2 linked regions of the Blastopirellula sediminis genome follow. The protein of the gene in region 1 interacts with the protein of each later gene in a pairwise test. Links are inferred from orthologs where the notes say so. Each region holds a gene or a part of one and is shown on either strand. Other genes may lie near its edges. The genes, in order: dps and LOC68_RS06350.

Region 1 (10,876 bases):
ATCTACCGCTTGCCGGTATGCTACGACTATTTCTACGAGCCGTCCTGCTGCGACGACGCGAAACCGCCGAAGCAGCATGTCATGAAGTGGTACACGACGTATGACAAGGGATTCGTCATTCGTCCGTTTAACCCGGAAGAGAACCCGTACGAAATCAAATTCGGCGGCTGGGTTCAGTTGCGTTACAACGGTTTCGCTCGCGAAGAGGATAGCTGGACCGACAACGCCGGCGTCACGCGACCGATCCGCAATCGGAATGAATTTGAAGTCGAACGAGCTCGTCTCCAAATCAGCGGCTATGCGATCGATCCGCGGTTGAGCTATTTCATTCAGCTTGACGGCGACACCGACGGCGCCGACACCGTCGACTTTTTCGACTACTGGTGGGCTTGGGAATTCAACGACGACCAACAAGTCTTCCTCGGCAAACGCAAAGTCCCCGGCAGTCGCCAGTGGATCCTGAGCGCCAAGCATACGCGTCTGGCCGACCGCCCGATGGCGGCCGACTTTTTCCGACCGGGCCGTACCGTCGGGATCTTCGGGGCGACGAAGGTGGGCGAAAACGGCTACTTCGAGGCGATGATCGGCGATGGCTATCGAACCGAGAATGTTCCTCCGTCCGCCATCGACGACAAGTTGACCTTCGCCGCGACCAACTACTGGGATCCGTTCGGCGACTTCGGCTCGAAGCTGACCGACTACGACTGGACCTGCGATCCGTTGATGCGAATCGGCCACTCATTCGTCTACTCGCCGAACGCAGGCAGTCCCACCGGAACGCCGCTCGACGAGTCCGATTTCATTCGCTTGAGCGACGGTACGCGACTGACCTCGGCCGGAGCGCTGGCGCCAGGCGTGACCCTCTCGGAATTCGACGTTTACCTTTACACGATGGACTTCGCCTACATGTGGCGCGGCTTCAGCTTCGACGCGGAGTACTACATGCGTTGGATTCAAAACCTGCAAGCCAACGGAGCGTTGCCGGTCGAGAACCTTTACCAGCACGGCTACTTCGTCGAAGGGGGCTACTTCATCGTTCCGAAGAAGCTCGACTTCAACCTTCGCTACTCGTACGTCAGCGGTTACTACGGAAATCGCGACGAGTACGCAGCCGGCTTCAACCTTTACCCGTGCGACACGCGTAACCTGAAGCTGACGTTCGACGTCACCAAGGTCAACGGCAGCCCGCTGAACAACACGTCGAGCGGCATTCTGGTCGGCGATGACGGTCTCCTGTTCCGCACCCAGTTCCAAGCCGAGTACTAAACCGAACTCCGGTTTCGACCTTTCCCAGTTGATTCCTCCAAAAGAGACGCGAGCCATCGCGTCTCTTTTTTTGTGCGCTGGGCAAGTTTGAGAACCATGGCGAACGGCGAAAACTGGCGAAGAACCGCAGGTCCCGTAATCGGAATATTTCGCCATATCGAGCGAGTCGCCTCAGAATCTCTTCCGAATTGCCGTTTTCAAAGGAGGTGCAAGCGTCGATCTAACTCAACGTCGCAACATCGACTTTCCAGAACATTGTTGGTCTCCAGGGATCGGAAACCATGACCCGGCTGTCAAGGATGACGGCATTCGTGCTGCTGTGGGCTGCTGCGCTAGCAGTGCCGACAGCCGTTGCACAAACGCCGCTCCCTGACCCACTCGCCGAGTTGCACGCGCGGGTCGCCGCTCAAGAAGCGGAACTGCAACAGTTACGCCTGCGACTCGATCAGCAGCCGGTCTACGGTCCGATTCCAATCGCCCCCAGCTATTGCGACGACGGCGGAGAACTTCGCCGCTTGCCAGTCGTCTGCGATGTGCCTGGGTCCTCATGTTGCGAAGGCGCTCAGCCGCCGACCGAGCATGTCATGAAGTGGTACGTGACCTACGACGACGGCTTCGTCGTCCGTCCGTTCGATCCCGACGAGAACCCCTACGAAGTCAAGTTCGGCGGGTGGGGGCAGTTCCGCTATGTCGGTTTCGCTCGCGACGCCGAAACCTGGACCGACAACGCCGGCGTCACTCGCCCCATCCGTAATCGCAATGAGTTTGAAGTGGAGCGAGCGCGGCTGCATCTCAGCGGCTATGCGATCGACAAGCGGCTTACCTACTACATCTTGATGGACGGCGACACCGACGGCGCCGACCTGGTCGACTTCTTCTACTACTGGTGGGCGTGGGAGTTTGGCGAAGGGCAGAAGGCTTACTTTGGCAAACGGAAGGTCGCCGCGTGCCGCCAATGGCTCCTTAGCTCAAGAAACTGCCGTCTGATCGATCGTCCCATGGCGACCGACTTCTTCCGTCCCGATCGCTCGGTCGGAGTATTCGGCGAGACCAAACTGGGCGAAAACGGATTCCTGGAAGTGATGCTGGGAGACGGTTATCGAACGCAAACCACCGATCCGTCCTCCATCGACTCGAAGCTCGCCTTCGCCGCGACCAGCTATTGGGATCCGTTTGGCGACTATGGCTTGTCCATAACCGACTATAGTCATACTCAGACGCCGCTAGTGCGACTCGGGCACTCTTTCGTCTACGCCCCGAACTCCGGCATCACCATTGGGCAACCAATCGGCGAATCCGATTTCATTCGCCTGACCGACGGCACCCGGATGACGGAGATCGGAGCGCTCGCGCCAGGCGTGACTCTCTCCGAATTTTCGGTCTACCTGTATGCGATGGACTTCGGGGCGAAATGGAACGGTTGGAGCTTCGACGCCGAGTTCTACATGCGCTGGATCGAGAACCTGAAAGCGAACGGCCCGCTGCCGGTCGACAATCTCTATCAGCATGGTTACTTCGTCGAAGGGGGATACTTCCTGATCCCAGAGAGGTTAGACGCTAACATTCGCTACTCGTACGTCACCGGACTCTACGGCAACTGCGACGAATACGGGGCCGGCGTCAGCATCTATCCGTGCGACACGCGGCATCTGAAAATCTCGTTCGACGTGACAAAGGTCAACGGCAGCCCGCTCAACAATACCTCGAGCGGCATCCTGGTCGGCGATGACGGCATCCTATTCCGCAGTCAGCTGCAAGCCGAGTTCTAGTCGGTCGATCTAGGGGGTCGACTTGATAAAGAGGTCGGTATCGTAGATCGCATCGGGAATCGGAAAACGAAACGTCGCGGCGACCTGAGCCCCGTCGGGCATGTCGTCCGCTTCCAGCGTGTAGACGGAACCTCCCGAGGAGAGAGTCCGAACAGCGGCGTAGTTCAACAGGTCTTCGTCACCTTCAGTGCGGGTCAGCACGATCCGTTCGTTCTCTTCGTCAACGATGCCGTGCGCCTTCGCTCCGCGCGTCAGAAACAACACGTCAACGCCATCCATCATCGCGGCGATCAACGTCTCCTTCGCGTCGACCGAAGCGCGGGAGACGCCGCGCAGTCGGCTCATTTGCTCCACCGCCGAGCGGCGCACCTGGCTGGCCCGTTCGGTCAGCAGCGGCGTTACTTGCTCGTGCAGTTGTTGCGGCGTCGCGTGATCGAAGTTTCCTGAAAGGTGCTCTTCCCACAGGGCGTCGCTCCGAAACGCGTCGCGGAACATCGGAAACAGATAGTCGACGCCGGCAAAGATCAACGGCTTGTCGCAGTTGGCCAGATGCGACTCCAACGGTCGTGCGACGCGCTGAAAAAAGCGAGTCAGCTCCGATTTCAGGTCGGCCGCACTACCGGCGACTTGTCCATGAAAGATCGTCTCGCCGGCGCGCGGACCATGTCCATGAAACCGCAGCGTGTCGGTCCACTCGTCGACCTGAAGTGCGCTCCGCAGATCGCTCGGTAAATCGGCGACGTCGACATGCCGCATCTCGTATTGATCCCCTTCAAAGAAGCGAATCTCGTTTTGGCTGATCACCAGCAGGGCGAAGTCGAGCGGTTGACACATCCAACAAGTGAGTGGGCGAATATGAAAACGATCGGCCAGATGGACCGCCGGTTCGACATGAAACGGCAAGCGAATCGCGCGATGCATCGTCGGGCTGGCGAAGTAAGCGAACCCTTCGTCCATGTGCCGCCAATCGTCCGCTTCGCGATTCCGCGTGATCCCCCAAGCAGGTTCCAACATCTTCTGGATGACCTCGGCCGGGTGACCGGCCGCCTTCAGGCGAGCGCAGGCCTTTTTCAACAGCGTCGCCAGCTGGATTGGATCTTGGTGCGTATCTTTCCCCGCTACATGGGCCGGCATAAAGAGGGATACGCAAGGTTGAGCGTCATTGTCGACTAGCAGTCGCAAGTCTTCCACGCTGAAAGAATACATCGCCTATTCTCCATGTTCCGAGTGGGGAAGTTCGCATGCCCCTGACTACCCAGCAATCGCTATGCCATGCGGCGCAAGTAGTGATAGCTCGGTAATTTCAAGTCGAAAACTGGCCGGAGTGCGGCCCTGGTGGTCGATCCGCAACCAGAGTTCGCCGATATCGCATCAGCTGCGGCCGATCGCAGAAAGCGCCGAAGCGACGGGATTTTGCGTTTCCTGCGGCCTTGGCGATCAGTTTCTCCACGTTCGGCACGCATGCTGCGTTAAGCGTTGTATATCCCCTTCGTAAATCATTTACCCAACCCAGGAGCAAGACCATGGGAATCACCGCAACACAACGAGAAATCTTGCCGACCGAAACGCGCGACCAAGTCGCGCATCAGTTGCAAAGTTCGCTGATTGATCAGATCGATTTGGCCCTACAGGCGAAACAAGCGCACTGGAACCTACGCGGGCTCGGCTTCCGCGCCGTTCATCTTCACCTCGATGAAATCATCGACGCCGCTCGAGTCGTCAGCGACGAGATCGCGGAACGAATCGCCGCCCTTGGCGTCGCGGCCGACGGTCGCGCCAGTACGGTCGCCGCGTCGACCGAACTCGAACCATTCCCAGCCGGAATCGTCAGCGTGCAAGACGCGATCCGCCTGATCTCGGATCAGATGTCGACTTGCTCGACCTCGCTCCGTCTGCGAATCGATGCGATCGGCGACGACGATCTGATCAGCCAGGACTTGTTGATCGGCATCTGCCGGACGCTCGAAAAACAACTGTGGATGCTTGAGTCGCAAGCTGCCGACGCCGCTCCCTAACAGCGGCCGGAACTTTCATTCACCCCTCGATTTTTGAAGGAACCCTAAAGATGACCACCATTGATCTGGCTGAACTGGCCGCCGAATTGGCGGATGAATATGAAATGACCGAGCTGGAAGCTTGGGGACTCGTTTACGAGTATGCGATGGAGCAAGAGGAGGGCGTCGCCGGCGCCGAAGCCGGCATTGAGAACACGGACGAGTAGCGCCGACGCCCCTTTTGGCGCCACGGAACTAGCGATTTTGCTTGTCGTAGACTTCCGTTGTCTGGATAATATCAGAAGGCGGATCGTCCGCTTTCTGTGACTCCCATGGCGGAAGGGAACAAGATGAAGAGCAACCGAGCCTCTTGGCTAACCATGATCGTCCTGGCCGTTATCGGCCTGCCAGGCTCGGTAATCGCCCAAGATCTTCGCGGCACCCCCAACGGCAAATACAACAACCATCCCACCTTCAACAGCTTTAGCAGCGGTTCCCATAGCCATCATTCCCACGGTTGGAACGGCGGCGGCAACTGGAATCGCGGTTGGAGCGGCGGAGGTTGGAACGGCGGATGGAATAATGGCTGGGGCGGTTGGGGCGGCTCCGGCTTCTGGCCCGGTAACGGCGGCGTCTATAACTTCTACGGCGGATTCTTTCCGGCCTACGGCGGCATCACGCCGGGCTATGGCTGGTCGCCCAATTACTACCAGTCGACCGTCTACGCTTCCAATTACTGGCAGCCGTACGGCGTCTACTACAACCCCAGCGCTCAGTACACTGAGTACTTCCTGCCGCCGCACGAACCGGCGGAACTGCGCTGGGGACCTCAAGCGATAAAGCAGTTTTACGGCCTTCCGCGCGACTTCGCGATGGGACCGCTCCTCTCGCAAAACTTGACCGACTTGCCGAATCCAACCTATCCGACGCTGACGCCAGACATGCTGCGCGTTGCGCTGGGGGAACGGAAGGAGCCGGGCATTCCGGAGCCTTCGCAACCCGCCGCTCGCGAACGAGCATCGCGGTACGTTGCGTTCGGCGATCGGCTGTTCAAAGAGCAGAGATTTCATGAAGCGATGGCGAAGTATCGCGACGCCGTCGCCGCAGCGCCCGACTTGGCGGCTCCGCAGTTCCGACTCGGACTTGGCTATCTGGCGACCGGCCGCATGGAAGAAGGGGCCGAGTCGTTCCAACGCGGCATGCAACTCGATCCCCAGTACATCTTCACCACCAGCTTTAACCTGGAAGAACTGTACGCCGGCAATCCGCTGGCGAAAAACGCCCTGTTGGAAGGGATCGCCCGCCGAACGATCAACGATCCGACAAGCTCCGACAACCTGTTCGACGTCGGTATCGTCCTCTATCTGGACGGGCAGGTCGAAACGGCGCGGAAGTACTTCGCCGCCGCGCGGTCCCGTTTGTCCGGCGCCGACGATTCGTATCTGGCTCCGTTCCTGAGGGAACAAGCACCGGCCGCCGCGGCGCCTGGCGGAATCGATTTATAGTCCCCAGCCGCAAGAGTCATCTTTATCGCGGCGGAGAATTCGGTATCCTAGATGAAATTCAATTGCATTTAGCCATTTCCCGACGCCGAATTCTTCTGCTCCAAGGAAACACAACTCATGCGTATTACCCTGACCGGGCTCCTGTTGGCGACCGCCCTTTGCGGCTTCAGTGCGACGATGTCGATCGGCTGCACGTCGTCGAAACCGGCCGATTCTGGCGACCATGATCACGACCACGATCATGATCATGGCGACCATGACCACGATCACGACGAACATGCCGGACACGATCACGGCGAAATTGGCCCCAATGGCGGTCATATCGTTGAGCTCGAAGGGGGCCCATATCACTTGGAATGGGTTCACCCGGAAGGGAAGCAGGCCGAGGACGCCGAGAAGATGATCACCTTCTACGTGCTTGACGCCGACGCGAAGAAAGAAGCCCCGATCGCCGCCGAAGCGATCACGGTCAAACTGACCACCGGCGGAGAAACCAAGGAAGTCGCCGCCAAAGCGGAACGCGCCGAAGGCGCCGAGACGTCCGCCAAGTTCGTTCTGACCGATCCGCTGGCCGCCACGATTCTGACTTCGGAAGAAGTCGATGCAGTCGTCGTCTTTGACGTCGATGGGAAAGAACTCAAAGGAAAGATCGAAGATCACCACCATCACCACTAAAACCAGGTGATGCGTCGCGACCACAAAACGGCCCCTTAGCGGGCCGTTTTCTTTGGCCGCTCATCAACTTCGCCGCACAGCGCCATGAGCCAACGTCCAACCGACAATTCGCTCGAGAATCCGTTTCAATCGCCGGTCGCGCCGTCGAACGAATACGAAGTTCGCGGCCCCGGCATCTGTCCCTACTGCGGCCAGTCCGACTTTGAACGCCCCGTCTTCACGCATTGGGGAGGTTTCGTCGGCCCCTGGCTGCTAAATCACGCCGTTTGCCGACATTGCCAGCGTGGCTTCAACGCTGGATCGGGGGCCAGCAATCTGCTCAACATCATCCTCTACCAGATTGGCAGTGTGGTGTTGGTCGTCGCGGCGCTGCTCATCTGCATTTTCTATGTGCTCCCCGGCTGGGGACTGCTGTAGCTAGGGGTGGACGCCGCTAGCTTGCAGTCAAATTGATCTGGCGTAATTCGTGCTTTCTCTCTAAAAGTAGGCGAAATATAGAACACGGCCCCCCTCGGGGCCTTCGCCAACGCACGATTCCGGCTTGTCACGATGAACGCCCCCGACACGAACCAATCCGACTTTTCCGCGCGGTGGTTCTGGGCGTTCGCCATCGGTCACTTGCTCCTTTGGACCGCCGTCCCTTTCCTCACGCAAGCGAACGGACCGCTCGATAACGTCGAGATGCTCAATTGGGGGCATGAGTGGCAGTGGGGCTATGCCAAACACCCGCCGCTTCCCGCTTGGGCGGCCGAAGCGGCCTCGTACCTGCCTGGCGATCCTGTCTGGTCGACCTATTTGCTGAGCCAAGTCTGTATCGTCGCCTGTTTTTGGGCGGCTTGGAAACTGGGGCGCGAGTTCCTTTCTCCCGGAATCGCCTTGGCCGCAACCGTCGTATTAGAAGGAAGCGTCTACTACAACTGCACGACGCCGGAGTTCAACAACAACATCATGGCCAAGGCCTGCTGGGCTTTGTTCATCCTGTTCGCCTACTACGGAATCGCGCGCGGGCGCATCCGCGATTGGGCTGCAGCCGGACTCTTTCTGGCGGCGGCGGTGCTTTCGAAGTATGACGCGGCGCTGTTGCTGGCGGCGACGCTCCTCTTCTCGTTCGTCAATTCGCGGGCTCGCGCCTGCTGGAAAACGGCAGGGCCGTACGTTTTGACCGGCGTTTCCTTGACCTTGGCGGCGCCGCATCTTTGGTGGCTCGTTTCCAACGACTTCGCGACGCTCCGCTACATAGCGGCCCGGTCGTCGGCGACGCATTCGTTGCTTTCGCACGTAGCGCATCCGGCCGAATTCCTCGGCTCGCAACTTGGCGCGATCGCCGTCACGATGATCCTGGCGACGATCCTGCTCGGCTGGCGCTGGAAGTTTCGAACAGTCGACGAAGCGGCGCGGTTCACCCGCAGTTATCTCACTTGGATCGTCCTTGGCCCGCTCTTGCTCGCCCTCGGCTTTTCGCTTTTGACCGGCGCTCACCTCCGCAGCATGTGGGGAGCGTCGATGTTTACGTTCGTCGGCGTTTTACTCTTCGCGTGGTTTGAATTTCGCGTTGATCCGGCGCTCGTTCGCCGCACCGTCTACGCTTCGGCCGTGGCCGGAATTTGCTTCGCGCTGGGACTGGGAGTCCGCAACGTGATTGGCGACGGCATGGTCAACCTGCCGCTGCGGGTCGACTATCCGGGCGAACAACTGGCCGCTGAAGTGGAAGAGGCGTGGAGCGAGCGGAGCGACGAACCGCTGGAAAACCTCGGCGGCGATTGGTGGCTGGCCGCCAACGTCAACGTCTACCATCCCGAGCGGCCGTCGATCTCGGCCGAACTCGATCATGACCTCCCCACCTGGACCGAGCGTGACGCTTGGAAGAGCGAAGGAGGCGTCATCGTCTGGGAGATGGCGACCGCCGACAAGGACTACGAACTGCAACTCAAACGGCAGTATCCCAACGCCGAAATCCTGCAGCCGCTGGAATTCGCATGGACCAAGAACCACGATCGACCGCCGCTGAAAATCGGCATCGCGGTCGTTCAGCCGCAGACCGCAATTCAAACCGCCGCCCCTGACGTGCCGACTCGGCGTTAACGACATTCCCCTAGATTGCTGACTGAACGCGTGCCGAAGTCCCTATTCGTCATCCCGTGCTACAACGAAGCGGATCGCATCGATCTCGCGGCATTCGCCGCGTTCGCCGCCGCCAATCCGGACATTGACTTTCTGTTCGTCAACGACGGCAGCCGCGACGGAACGAGCGAACTTTTGCATCAGTTCGCCGATCGTCAGCCGGAACGCTTCGCTGCGATCGACCTGCCGCAGAACCAAGGGAAGGCGGAAGCGGTTCGCATCGGCATGCTTCAAGCGCTCGAGCAGGACGCCGAGTACGTCGGCTTTCTCGACGCTGACCTGGCGACGCCGCTCGCCGAATGTCGCCGTTTACAAGACGCCCTCACGCGTCGCCCCGAGATGCAGATGGCGATCGGCGTTCGTTTACCGCTGGCAGGACACGTGATCGAGCGCAAACCGATTCGTCGTTTCATCGGCAGCGGATTCGCTCGCGTCGCTTCGACGCTGCTCGGCATCTCAATCGCCGACACGCAATGCGGCGCCAAGCTGATCCGCAACAACGATCTGGCCCGCTTCCTGTTCGCGACTCCCTTTCTGTCACGCTGGATCTTTGACGTGGAAGTCTTCGCCCGACTCCGCGTCGCCGGCGATCGTCAGGCGGCTCGCAGTTCGATCTACGAACTGCCGCTGGAGTCATGGCGTGAGATCCCCGGCTCGAAACTGAAGGCGCGACATTTCCTGCTGGCGATCGGCGATCTGGCGCTGATCTATCGCGAATACTTTTTGTCGAGTCGATGGAAAGACCGTGTCGCACAGGAGATGGAGACCGCCGCCGAGGCTTCCAGCCCGTGGCCTCCCGCGCCGCATAACGTCCGCGCAAAAACCAAGCCGCCGCATAAAGCGACGGCTTGATTCCAAAACTCTACTTTGCGAGTCGGTCGCTTAACGACCGCCCGATGCGACCCACGCCTTGGCGACATCCGCCGGCGGCTTACCATAAGCGGCGGCAAACGCAGGTTCAAACGGCGTTCCTTTTCGCAGGGCCTGCATCAGTGCATCAAACTGCTGACTCTTTCCCATCAGCGATTTCAGGAACGCGTAGCTGACGACGCCGTTCTGATCGGGCGCGAGCTTCATCTCGACGAAGTCTTCCGGCTTCTTCATCGCGCCGACTGCCGATTGCAGTTGGTTCCCCCAGTCGACGACGCGCGGATCTTTACCGGAGACGCGCGAAGCGACCACCCGGCCGACGCCATCGGCGAACCAATCAGGAGCGTCGAGACTGGCCACATAATTGCTCGCAATCACCTGAGCGAACATCGCATCAAGGCTAAACGCGTCATTGGCCGGCAACTGCACCATGCCGTACGCGTCGGTCACATCGTACCAGTAGTGCCCTTGCCATTGCGGCGGAACGTCGCGACGTTCGACCATCTTACTGAATTCGTTGTAGTCATACTTCGCTTTCACCAGGAAGAGGGTGATGCGACCTTTGACCAGCGGTTGCCCTGACGGAGCCTTCAAAATGCGGCGGACGTCGTCGGCCACCTTTTCGGCCTGATCAGCGAACTCATCGTTCGCGTCTTGTCCCAAGGCGCCCATCACA
Region 2 (10,761 bases), on another replicon or contig:
CCGAACCCGATCGTGCTGCCGTAGAGTTCGTCTCCCAGAATCGGATAGCCGTGCGCGGCGCACTGCACGCGGATCTGATGGTAGCGGCCGGTGTCGAGCTCGATCTGAAGCCAGGCGCCCTGCTCTGTCCGCTGCAGCACTTCGTACGTAAGTCGCGCCCAACGTGCGTCGGGATCGGACTCCGCGGTGATCTCTCCTTTTGCGACGTCCGGAATCTTGCGGATCGGATCTTCCCAGACGCCGCGGTCCGCTTCCGGCTGCCCGGCGACCATCGCCCAATAGACCTTCCGCACCAGGCGGGTTTCAAACTGCTGCGAGATCCGCCGCGCCGCACGCACATGCCGCGCAAACGCCAACACGCCGGAGACAGGACGATCCAATCGATGGGGGACGCCCAGATAGACGTTCCCCGTTTTCTCTTCCCGCCGCTTGATGAACGCTTTGATCCGCGACTCAAGACTATCGATGTGCGGGGGCGCTTGGGTCAAAAGCCCAGCCGGCTTGGCGACGCAGAAACAGGGGCCCTGCTGGTACAGAATATCGATACCGGGCGAGACGGATTCGTTCATCCGGCCATTATAGCGAACCGACGCCGGATCACGTCAGACGCCTCCACACTAGCCCGCAGCGCAAGCAAGGGAATGCGGCTAACCATCGCCAGCGGCGAAGAGTCGCTCGACTAGCAGGAGTGAGCGACTTCGATGTAGTCCGAAACGCGGCGAACCGTCGCCAGGCGCGAGACCAATTGCACGGCGGTCAGTTTCAGCGAGTCGGTCGGGACCGTGCCGCAGAGGACCACTTCGCCGTCACAAGCGGCGCAGTACAGACGCGACAGTTCCGTCCGACCGCTCGCATCCAGCATTTGCCGGACGGCCGTCGTAAGAATGGCGTCGGAAGAGGCGCGGCGATCTTCGCCGGCGGTAATTTCTAAATCCGTCATCAGAGCGTTCATTGGAAGACTTCCTGATCCAATTTGCATAAGGGGTTTTTCTCTTTTCTCTATAAATTACGTCCCGAATTCGAACGCTGGATGAATTGAGTAAGAACTTTTGAAGTATTCCGTCGCTTTGCCGGACGGAAAAAACAAAAACGCCGGCGAGCGAGCGCCGGCGTTTTCGGTTGTAACGAATCTGCAGCAGGAGAGGGTCTTAGACCTTCCCTTCGGCCGGAACTTCGTACGGCTTGCGATATTCGCGGGTCAACAGGTTGTTGGCCGCTTCGTTGCCGGTAAAGGTTTCGGCCTTGCCGTCCATCTTCAGGTTCGGGCCAATTTTGACCTTGTCTTTCACCAAGTCGACCTTGTTGTCCTTCAGGTGCTCGGTGAAACGATCGAGCGTCGCTTTGACGTTTTCGGTCGTTTCGATCGCTTCCAGACGTTCCAGGCATTCGCCGGCCGAAACGGATTCGCCCAACAGGTACGAAATGTTGCCGGTGTGGCACAAGGCGCTGGAGAGGTGACCTTCGACGATGTGGCCGTTCAGGCTATCGGCGTTGCGCGAGCGAACCGCACTGATGAAGTTGTCATAGTGGTGCTGGTCGCCGCCGCCGCTGAATTCCTTGATCTTGTTGCCATCTTTGTCGAAAGCGACGCCGCCGTTGTACGACGGAATCACGACGTAGCCGTCCGAACCTTCGAAGATGACGCCGATCGCCGAACCCTTGTAGTTCTTGCTGCTGGCCGGCAACGACTTGTCGTAAACCAGACCGCGAACTTCAAACACCAGCGACGCGTCGCCGTAGTTGTGAATGATCACTTGCGTGTTCGGCGTGGTGCCGGCGTCTTCGTAGCCGTAGCGACCGCCGTAGCTGATCACCTGCGAGCTCAGTTCGTCGACGCCAAGCCCCCAACGTGCGATGTCCATCTGGTGGATGCCTTGGTTGCCAAGGTCGCCGTTACCGTACGGCCATTGCCAGTGCCAATCGTAGTGGAACTTCTTGCGAGTCACCGGACCCATCGGAGCCGGACCCGCCCAGAGATCGTAGTCGACCGACGCCGGAACCGGGTAATCGCCGACCGGACCGATCGAAGGACGCGGCTTGTAGCAGAGACCGCGAGCGACGTTGATCTTACCGATGCCGCCGTTCTTCACGAAATCGATCACGTCGATCATGCCCGGGTTCGAGCGGCTTTGCGTACCGGCCTGGCAGATCTTGTTGTACTTGGCGGCCGCTTCAACGATGCGGCGACCTTCGCTCACATTGTGGCTGACCGGTTTTTCGACGTAGACGTCTTTGCCGGCTTGCAGCGCCCAAATCGCGGCCAGAGCGTGCCAGTGATTCGGCGTGGCGATCGTGATGATGTCGACGCTGTCGTCTTCCAACACCTTACGAATGTCGGTCGCGATCTTCGGCTTTTTGCCTTGCTTGTCGGCGACTTGCTGAGCGCGACGTTCCGCCACGTCGGTATCGCAATCGCAGATGTAGACGTATTCGGTGTCTTTACGATTCAGCATACCGCCGACGTGCGACATACCACGGCCATTCACGCCGACCGTGCAGACGCGCAGTTTTTCGTTCGGGCTGCTGCTCTGTTTCGTTTCTTCCGCCATCAGCGGAGCAGCGGCATTGGCCGCAACAGCGGCAGCCGTTGCGAACATCGATTGTTCCAAGAATTGACGACGAGACTTCAAAGTCATGTGGCGCTCCGTTTAGGCGGGTAAAAAGATTGCGCGTAAGGTAGGAATAAGTGCGAAAGCACTACCGCAATGATAAACGATCTCGGCTCAATTGGAAATCATTACGCCAAGACTTTTTTCCTGACGCCAGTGGTCAGCGGTCGAATCCGAAGCGGGCGACCAGCCAATCCGACAAGGTCGGCGCTAATCGATCGAGCCAGACCAAGCCCTTACCGCCGAGGCTGAGAATCACCTCATGCTTGCCGGATTGAACCGCCTTAATCGCAGCTCTGGCTACCGCAGCAGAGGTCATCGCCCCCTTCCCTTTCGCCGGCTGACGCCCCGACTTTTCGATCACGGCGGACGAAAACTCACTTTCCGTCGTACTGGGACTGACCAGGATCATGTCGATACCTTCGCTAGCGAGTTCTGCCCGCAGGGCGTCGCTGAACCCGTGGATCGCAAACTTGCTGGCGCAGTACTCGCTTTTGGCGGGCACAGCTCGATGGGCGAGGATCGAAGAAACGTTGCAGATGGCCGGCGTTCTCCCCTGACGCAGCGCCGGAATCGCCTCGCGAATCAGTTCGACCGGCGCAAAGAAATTGACTTCCATGACTGTGCGGAGTCGCTCGGACGATCCATCGGCAAACGGACCAAGCGCCCCGATGCCAGCGTTGTTGATCAGCAAATCGAGTCCGCCAAAGCGTTCGCACGCGGTCTGCACCAGTTGCGTGCGGAGCTGCGAATCGCAAACGTCGCCGGGAACGACGACCAATCGATCGGGCGCGGCGGCTTCACTGGCCAACGCTTGCAAGCGATCTTCTCGCCGCGCGGTCGCCACTACTTTGGCGCCGGCGGCGATTAGTTGCAGCGTCAGCTCTCGCCCGATTCCGCTCGAAGCGCCGGTAACGATGGCACGCAGGTCGCGTAACTGCCGACGCCCCATCGTCAGGCGACTTCTTCGATCGAATCTTCGCCAACCGCCGTTGCGGTCGGGACATGATCCGTAATCACCGTGTCCGCGTCATCGATCCGTCCCAGGAAGTGGGCCGGCAAGCGGCAATGAATCCGGACGCGCGTCTCGCTGTAAGTCTTCGAGATGACTTCGCCATGCGCGGCCAGATAGGCCATCAACTTGCCGTTGTCGATGTTGGTCTCGACGTCGACGTCACGGAAGCTCCGGCTGAGCGCGTCGCTGACGGCGAGCGCGAATTTCTCGCGACCTTCGCCGGTCTTCGCACTGATCAGCAGCGCGTCGGGATGACGCTCCAGCAGCATGTCGAGTCGACGACGATCTTCAACCGCGTCGATCTTGTTCAGCACGAGAAGCATATCCTTTTCTTCGATGCCGATTTCGGCCAACACTTCATAGACCGCCCGAATCTGGTTCTCAACGTCGGAACTGCTCGCGTCAGCGACATGCAGCAGCGCGTCGGCCTGACGCGCTTCTTCAAGCGTCGCCTTAAAGCTGGCGATCAAACGGTGAGGCAAATCGCGGATGAAACCGACCGTATCGCTTAGCAGCACCGGTCCCCAGTGCGGGAGATACCAACGACGCGTGCGGGTATCGAGCGTTGCGAACAGCTTGTCCTCGGCCAACACCTGCGCGTCGGTCAGAAAGTTCATCAGCGTGCTCTTGCCGGCGTTCGTATAGCCGACGATCGAAATCGTGATCACGTCGCGACGCGATGCAACTTCTCGTTCGCGGCGACCTTGAACTTTCGCCAGGTCGTCTTTGAGATCTTTGATCCGCTTCTCCACCAAGCGACGGTCGACTTCCAATTGCTTTTCGCCCGGACCACGCATACCGACGCCCATCTTGATGCGGTCCAAGTGGCTCCACATCCGCTTAAGTCGCGGCAGCGAATACTCCAACTGCGCCAGTTCGACGGCGAGACGCGATTCGTAGGTGCGCGCATGCGTCGCAAAGATGTCGAGGATCAACTCCGTCCGATCGATCACCTTCAGACCGGTCCCCTGTTCCAGGTTGCGGGTCTGAGCGGGAGAGAGTTCGTTGTCGAAGATGATCACGTCGGCGCCAGAAGCTTCGGCGCACAACTTCAACTCTTCGACTTTCCCCGAACCGAGATAGCTCGCCGTCTCCGGCTTGTCGCGCCGCTGCGTCATTCTCCCGACGACTTCGGTGCCGGCCGTAGTGGCCAACCCTTCCAGTTCGTCGAGAGGATCGTCGCTCACAACCGTTTCTGGCAGGATGACTTTGACCAATACCGATTTTTCTTCGGCAACGCTTTGTTTCCGTTCTCGTTGAGTCACGCGGCCTCGTATTTACCTATGGTTGGGTGAAAGAATCGCTTCTGTCATTATCTTAGCCCGACGCGCGAAACCTCCAATAGTCTTGCGCGGCGGAACAGGTGAGACGCTCGCCCCCCGAATTAGGTTCACGCCGCTTCGGCGGAACGAAATTTTCGGGTTACCGCCTTAAACCGTTCTACCAAGCGACTTTGAAACCGGTAGGGATTCCAGGCCATCGCAATCGTCCGGACCGGCTTCGGGGAACTGAGCGAACTATAAGTCCTCCGCGGGTCATGATCCAGACGGCGGGCCATCTCCGGAACCATCGAAACCCCATGCCCCAGCGCGACCAGTTCCTGCACGGTCGCCAATTGGCTGGTTTTCTCGATCGAAACGGGGTGGAACGACTTCTGCCGGCAGAACGAAACGATGTTGTCCGATAAGCAGTGCGCCTCGTCCAGCAAGATAAAGGGATAAGGACGAACGTCGGCGATCGTGATCCGTTTCTTGCTCGTCAGTGGATGCCCGGCCGGCATCGCCAGAAACAGCTCTTCGTCAAACAGGCTTTCGACCTCGATATGTTGCATCGAAACCGGCAGCGCCAACAGCGCCACGTCGATCTCTCCCTGGCCGAGTCTTTGCAGCAATTTTTCGGTAACTTCTTCCTGGACGGTTAGGGTCGCTTCGGGAGAAGACTCGGCGAACGACTGCAGCAGCCCCGGCAGGAAGTAAGGAGCGATCGTCGGGATGGCGCCGACTCGAATGCGCCCGGTCCGACCGTCGTCGGTGATTTCGGACTTCGTATCTTCGATCAGCGAGAGGATCTGTTCGGCGCGTGATTGAAGCAGCCGTCCCGCTTCGGTCAGAACGACCGATCGGGTCTGACGCTCAAAAACCGGCTGGCCCAACTCTTCTTCCAACTTGCCGATCGAACGGCTGAGCGCCGGCTGCGACACGAGCAAATCTTCCGCCGCCCGGGTGAAGTTCTTCCACTCGGCTACTTTCAAGAAGTAACGCAACTGACTGATTTCCATCGCCGCCTCCCCAGGAGAATCAATAACCGATACGCATTGTATATATCGCGATAATGCATTGGAAGCATGATGCATTTAGGGCGAAAATGATTAGCAGTGAGGACGGCGGCGTCTCGCCGCAAGAGAATAGGGTGGGAAAGGCGCTTCGTCCGCGTCGTCTGACCGGACGAAGCGCCCCTATTTCTCCTCCTCGCCAGCAGCCCCCTACTGGAGTCGCCCGACATGCTGATGTTCCTTCGCTTCGCCGCCCAGTTTGCGATTTGCGCCGCGCTGCTCGCCATCGTCGGAATGGCTGGCCTGTTTGCGATGACGCCCCCAGTCGAATCTCCCCCGCTCGTCAGTTCGGCCGGCGTGCCCCTCGACAAGGAAGCGTCGGCCCAACTGATCGATGAGATATTTCAGGCGGTGCGCGACGATGACGCCGCCAAGGTGCGGCAGTTTCTGACCGACGGCCATTCCCCCAACGTCCGGAGCCCGCGCGGCGATACGCTGCTGATCGTCGCCGCCTACCGCGACAGCGGTGATGTGGTCGCCGAACTGTTAAAGACGGACGGGGTCGACTTGGACGCACAAAACCGCGCCGGACTGACCGCGGTCTCCGGCGCTGCGTTCAAAGGACATGACGAGACGCTCAAGGCGTTGATCAGCGCCGGAGCGAACGTCAACTCGACCAGCCCCACGCAGCAGACGGCGATCATGTTCGCCAAGATGGCGGGAAAGACCAGCACGGTGAAGATCCTAGAAGAGGCGGGCGCACGCGAGTCGAGCGGCAGCGCGCCAGCGTCGCCAGCAGCCAAATAGGGGGCGAAGGCGGAGCTCGCCGCCCTTGCAAGGCGATCGGAGTCGGGTCGTGCCGATAATGCCGCGGAGAAATAGCCTTCGCGGGCGTGCGTTCGTTGTGTGCCGTATTTTCCCGGGATATATTTGAGTTACGTCACGAATCCCGTGAAAACCCCACGATAGTAACGCACTCCATCAGAGGACTCCTCACGCATGACCCATTTTGATCGCCGCTCGTTTCTGAAACTGTCGGCCGCCGCCGCTGGCGCCTTCGCTCTGCCGACCGCGTCGCTATTTGCCGACGACGCCAAAGCTCCTTTCAAAATCTCGCTCGCCCAATGGTCGCTCCACAAAGCGCTGAAGGGCAACAAACTCGATAACCTCGACTTCGCCAAAGTCGCCAAAGAAGAGTGCGGCATCGAAGCGATCGAATACGTCAACCAATTCTTCGCCAACAAAGCCAAGGACGAAAAGTACCTGGGCGAAATGATCACCCGCAGCGACGATCTGGGCGTGAAACGCCTGCTGATCATGATTGACGGCGAAGGCCCGCTCGGCGCCAGCGACGACGCCAAACGAACCCAAGCGGTCGAAAACCACTACAAGTGGGTCGAAGCGGCCAAGTTCCTCGGCTGCCACTCGATTCGCGTCAACGCCCAGACCGACGCCAAGTACGAAGAAGGCCAGAAGCTGGCCGCCGACGGTCTCCGCCGCCTGAGCGAATTCGCCAAGCCGTACGACATCAACGTGATCGTCGAAAACCATGGCGGTCTGTCGTCGAACGGCGAATGGCTCGCCGGCGTGATGAAGACGGTCGACCTGCCGAACTGCGGCACCCTGCCCGACTTCGGCAACTTCCATGACTATGACCGCTACAAAGGGGTCGACGAAACGATGCCGTTCGCCAAGGCGGTCAGCGCCAAGAGCCACGACTTCGACGCGGACGGGAACGAAACCCGCACCGACTACTTCAAGATGATGGAAATCGTCGTCAAGAAGCATGGCTATCATGGCTATGTCGGCGTTGAATACGAAGGTAGCAAGCTACCGGAAGTCGAAGGGATCGTCGCGACCCGCAAGCTTCTGGAACGTTGCGCCGAGAAGCTCGGCTAAGCCGAAACCTGCTAGCAAGCGCCACGCGTTGAGCCATAACTGAAACGCATGGCTCAAGCGACGCCAGAAATCCGCCATGCTCAGAAGACATGGCACACGCCCGGCCCGGTTTGAACCTGGCCGGGCTTTTTCGTGCGCAAAACGGCCATTCGGGAAACTTTTTGAACTATTTTCGACAAAATTGGCGGTTTGGAGGCGGACACTCTCCACGATGTGAAAACCGAAGCTGCCTAAAACTTGTGCAACTCACCTCGTGCCCAAAAAAGTGGCGCGACTGCCGCCAAAAGATGCATGCACTGCTGTCAGCTGTAAGTGCTTGCATTGCAATCATTTCGATGCTGCTCTTGACTCGATGGCAAGGATTCTGGGATACCCTTTACCGTCGCGTTCACGGTGAAGGACTGAACGCCAATTTCCAATCGAAAGGAAGGAGCCCGAAATGCCCGATTTCCACCAGCACGGCAGCACGTTCGCCAACACGAGCCAGCCGCAAACCGGTTATGCCCAGAACAACCCGTACGCCGCGGCCCCGCAGCGACTGAGCCAGCCGGCCCCGATGCCGACCTCGCCGCTGTCGCAAGGCCCGACCACGCCGACCACCGCCGGCCCGACCACCTCGGTCGCCACGATGGCTCCGCAAGCTCCGGTCGCCGAAAAGAAGCAGGAAGCCCTGCGAGTCGCTCGCGACCTGTTCCGTCAATCGCCGGACTGGGTCACCTTCTTCCGCGAGATCCTCGGCGTCGAAGGGGTCGTCCGTCGCTTGTTCAACGTGCCGGAACAACTGACCGACTTTGAGAAATGCGAAGAGTACGGCGAGATCCAGTTGATGATCGCCAAGCTGCGTGAACGGACCAGCCCGCAGGCCGAATCGAAAGAGCCGACCCGCGTGATCACCGTTCGCCTGCCGAAGAGCCTGCACGAGTCGCTCCGCGTCGAAGCCCACACGCGTCGCACCAGCATGAACAAGCTCTGCATCTCCAAGTTGCTTCAGGTCGTCGACGATTCGATGATTCCGAACGACTAACCCAAATCAGCTCCTTCCGCACCGATCGCTCGAGTACGCCACGGGCGGCGATTTATTGGCACGGACGCCAACCGAGTTTTGATCGGGGAAGATCTGACGGGCTCGCACCTTTCGGGAAATACTCGCGCCAGCGGCGGACAAGTCGGTCCGCTGCGGCGCGATTTCCTGTAGGCCGCCGGGCGAGAAAAAAATTGACAAACCGGTTTCCCCCGCGATAACCAAAAGGGATCGACTTTTGTCCCCCAGGGTGGGAGAAACGAAAACATGGCGAAACAAGATTCGGCGGTGGTAGACGCCCCCGCGACGCAATCCGACACCAAGACCGACACGCGCGACCAGACGAAGCGTCAGCCGCCGTACGCCGTGATCTTGCATAACGACGACATCAACACGTTTGACTTCGTCATCGAGACGCTCCGCAAGATCTTCGGCTATGAGCTGGAAAAGTGCATCCAGCTAACGATCAATGTTCACAATCAAGGCCGCGGCCCCATCTGGAGCGGCGCCCTCGAAGTCGCCGAACTGAAGGCGGACCAGATCCGCTCGTGCGGCGCCGATCCGCAGATGAAGAGCCAGGGCGCCCTCCCGCTGCGAGTGACGCTCGAACCGCTGCCCCAATAGGGCGGCTCTTCTGAAGAAACCGGGCGCGGCGTTACTGGAAGTTGACGCCGGCCAGCCGCGCCAGGTCCGCAAAGTAATGCGGGTACGTCTTGTTGGTGCAGCCGGGATTCATGATAACGACTCCCGGTTGACGCAGCCCGACCAAAGCCAGGCTCATCGCCATCCGGTGATCGTTGTACGTTTCGATCTCGGCGCCTTGCAGCTTGCCGGGGATGATCGTCAGGCCATCTTCCAACTCTTCGACGATGGCGCCCAGCTTTCGCAGCTCATGAGCAAGGTCGCCGATCCGATCGGTTTCCTTGTGGCGATTGTGGGCGACGCCGGTCACGGTCGTCGGCCCATCTGCAAAAAGGGCGACGGCGGCGAGCGTTTGCACCGTGTCGCTGATCGCATTCATGTCGACGCAGATGCCGTGCATCCGGCTGCCGACCACCTTGATCGAGTCGGTCCCATATTCGACCTGGCAGCCCATCTGCTCGAGACATTCGCAGAAAGCGACGTCTCCCTGGAGCGCATCGCGCGAGAGCCCTTCGACCGTAACGCTGCCGCCGGTGATCGCGGCCGCTCCCCAAAAGTAACTTGCGGCCGATGCGTCGGGCTCGATCGCGTAGCGTCGTCCGACGTACTTGCCTGGCGGAATGACCAGCTTCGTCAAATCGCCGGCGTCGACCGTCACGCCAAAGTCGCTCATCACGGCGGCGGTCATGTGGACGTACGGCTTCGAGACCAATTCCCCCACCACTTCCAACGTCACGCCGTTCTTCGCGTAAGGCGCCGCCATCATCAAGCCGCTCAGGTATTGGCTGCTGATGTCTCCGGCGATCTTGGCGACGCCCCCAACCAGGCCGCTCGTCTCGACCACCACCGGCGGACAACCGTTGCCGGTTTCGCTAATGCAAGTGACGCCGAGCTCGCCGAGCGTATCAAGCAAGTCCTTGATCGGGCGTTCGCGCATCCGCGGAATGCCGTCGAGTCGATACTTGCCGTCGCCGGTCGCGACCATCGCCGTCAGAAACCGAATCGTCGTTCCGCTGTTGGCGACGAACAGATCGGCTTCGCTCACCGGAATCGCGCCGCCGCATCCCGTGACCCGAATCACCTTGGCGTGGGGATCATGTTGGACGTCGATCCCGAGCCGGCAAAGGCTCTCGATCATCACATGCGTGTCTTCGCTCTCCAAGGCGCCGGTCAAAACCGAGGTCCCCTCGGCAAGGGCTGCGATCACCAGCGCCCGATTCGTCAGACTCTTCGATCCGGGGGGAAGGATCGATCCCAGAATCGGCGGCGCGGGGGTAATCTCAATTCGACTGGTCACGGTCAA

Evidence for each region.
Region 2: the proteins of dps (region 1) and LOC68_RS06350 interact in binary tests that used the Escherichia coli proteins (3 or more experiments, as listed by UniProt). The link is inferred for Blastopirellula sediminis from one-to-one orthologs.

The regions. Positions count from the first base shown.
Region 1 is NZ_JAJKFT010000010.1:3,494,084-3,504,959, reverse strand. The notes cover bases 3,511-6,304. They hold dps (DNA starvation/stationary phase protection protein Dps), read left to right. Parts: upstream 3,511-4,558; coding sequence 4,559-5,050; downstream 5,051-6,304. Other genes in these bases: LOC68_RS25825 (tetratricopeptide repeat protein), read left to right, coding at 5,380-6,304; LOC68_RS25830 (hypothetical protein), read left to right, coding at 5,101-5,256; LOC68_RS25840 (baeRF7 domain-containing protein), read right to left, coding at 3,511-4,241. Also shown: OprO/OprP family phosphate-selective porin, read left to right, coding at 1-1,266; porin, read left to right, coding at 1,548-3,035; more of baeRF7 domain-containing protein, read right to left, coding at 3,045-3,510; more of tetratricopeptide repeat protein, read left to right, coding at 6,305-6,534; hypothetical protein, read left to right, coding at 6,652-7,209; hypothetical protein, read left to right, coding at 7,294-7,626; glycosyltransferase family 39 protein, read left to right, coding at 7,759-9,291; dolichyl-phosphate beta-glucosyltransferase, read left to right, coding at 9,322-10,182; c-type cytochrome domain-containing protein, read right to left, coding at 10,213-10,876.
Region 2 is NZ_JAJKFT010000004.1:638,600-649,360, reverse strand. Bases 8,083-10,761 are described here. They hold LOC68_RS06350 (ATP-dependent Clp protease adaptor ClpS), read left to right. Parts: upstream 8,083-9,083; coding sequence 9,084-9,440; downstream 9,441-10,761. Other genes in these bases: aroA (3-phosphoshikimate 1-carboxyvinyltransferase), read right to left, coding at 9,472-10,755; LOC68_RS06355 (hypothetical protein), read left to right, coding at 8,235-8,819. Also shown: RluA family pseudouridine synthase, read right to left, coding at 1-569; BON domain-containing protein, read right to left, coding at 680-940; Gfo/Idh/MocA family protein, read right to left, coding at 1,149-2,636; SDR family NAD(P)-dependent oxidoreductase, read right to left, coding at 2,770-3,561; GTPase HflX, read right to left, coding at 3,564-4,889; LysR family transcriptional regulator, read right to left, coding at 5,015-5,902; ankyrin repeat domain-containing protein, read left to right, coding at 6,125-6,703; sugar phosphate isomerase/epimerase family protein, read left to right, coding at 6,896-7,795. UniProt on the Escherichia coli protein: Involved in the modulation of the specificity of the ClpAP-mediated ATP-dependent protein degradation.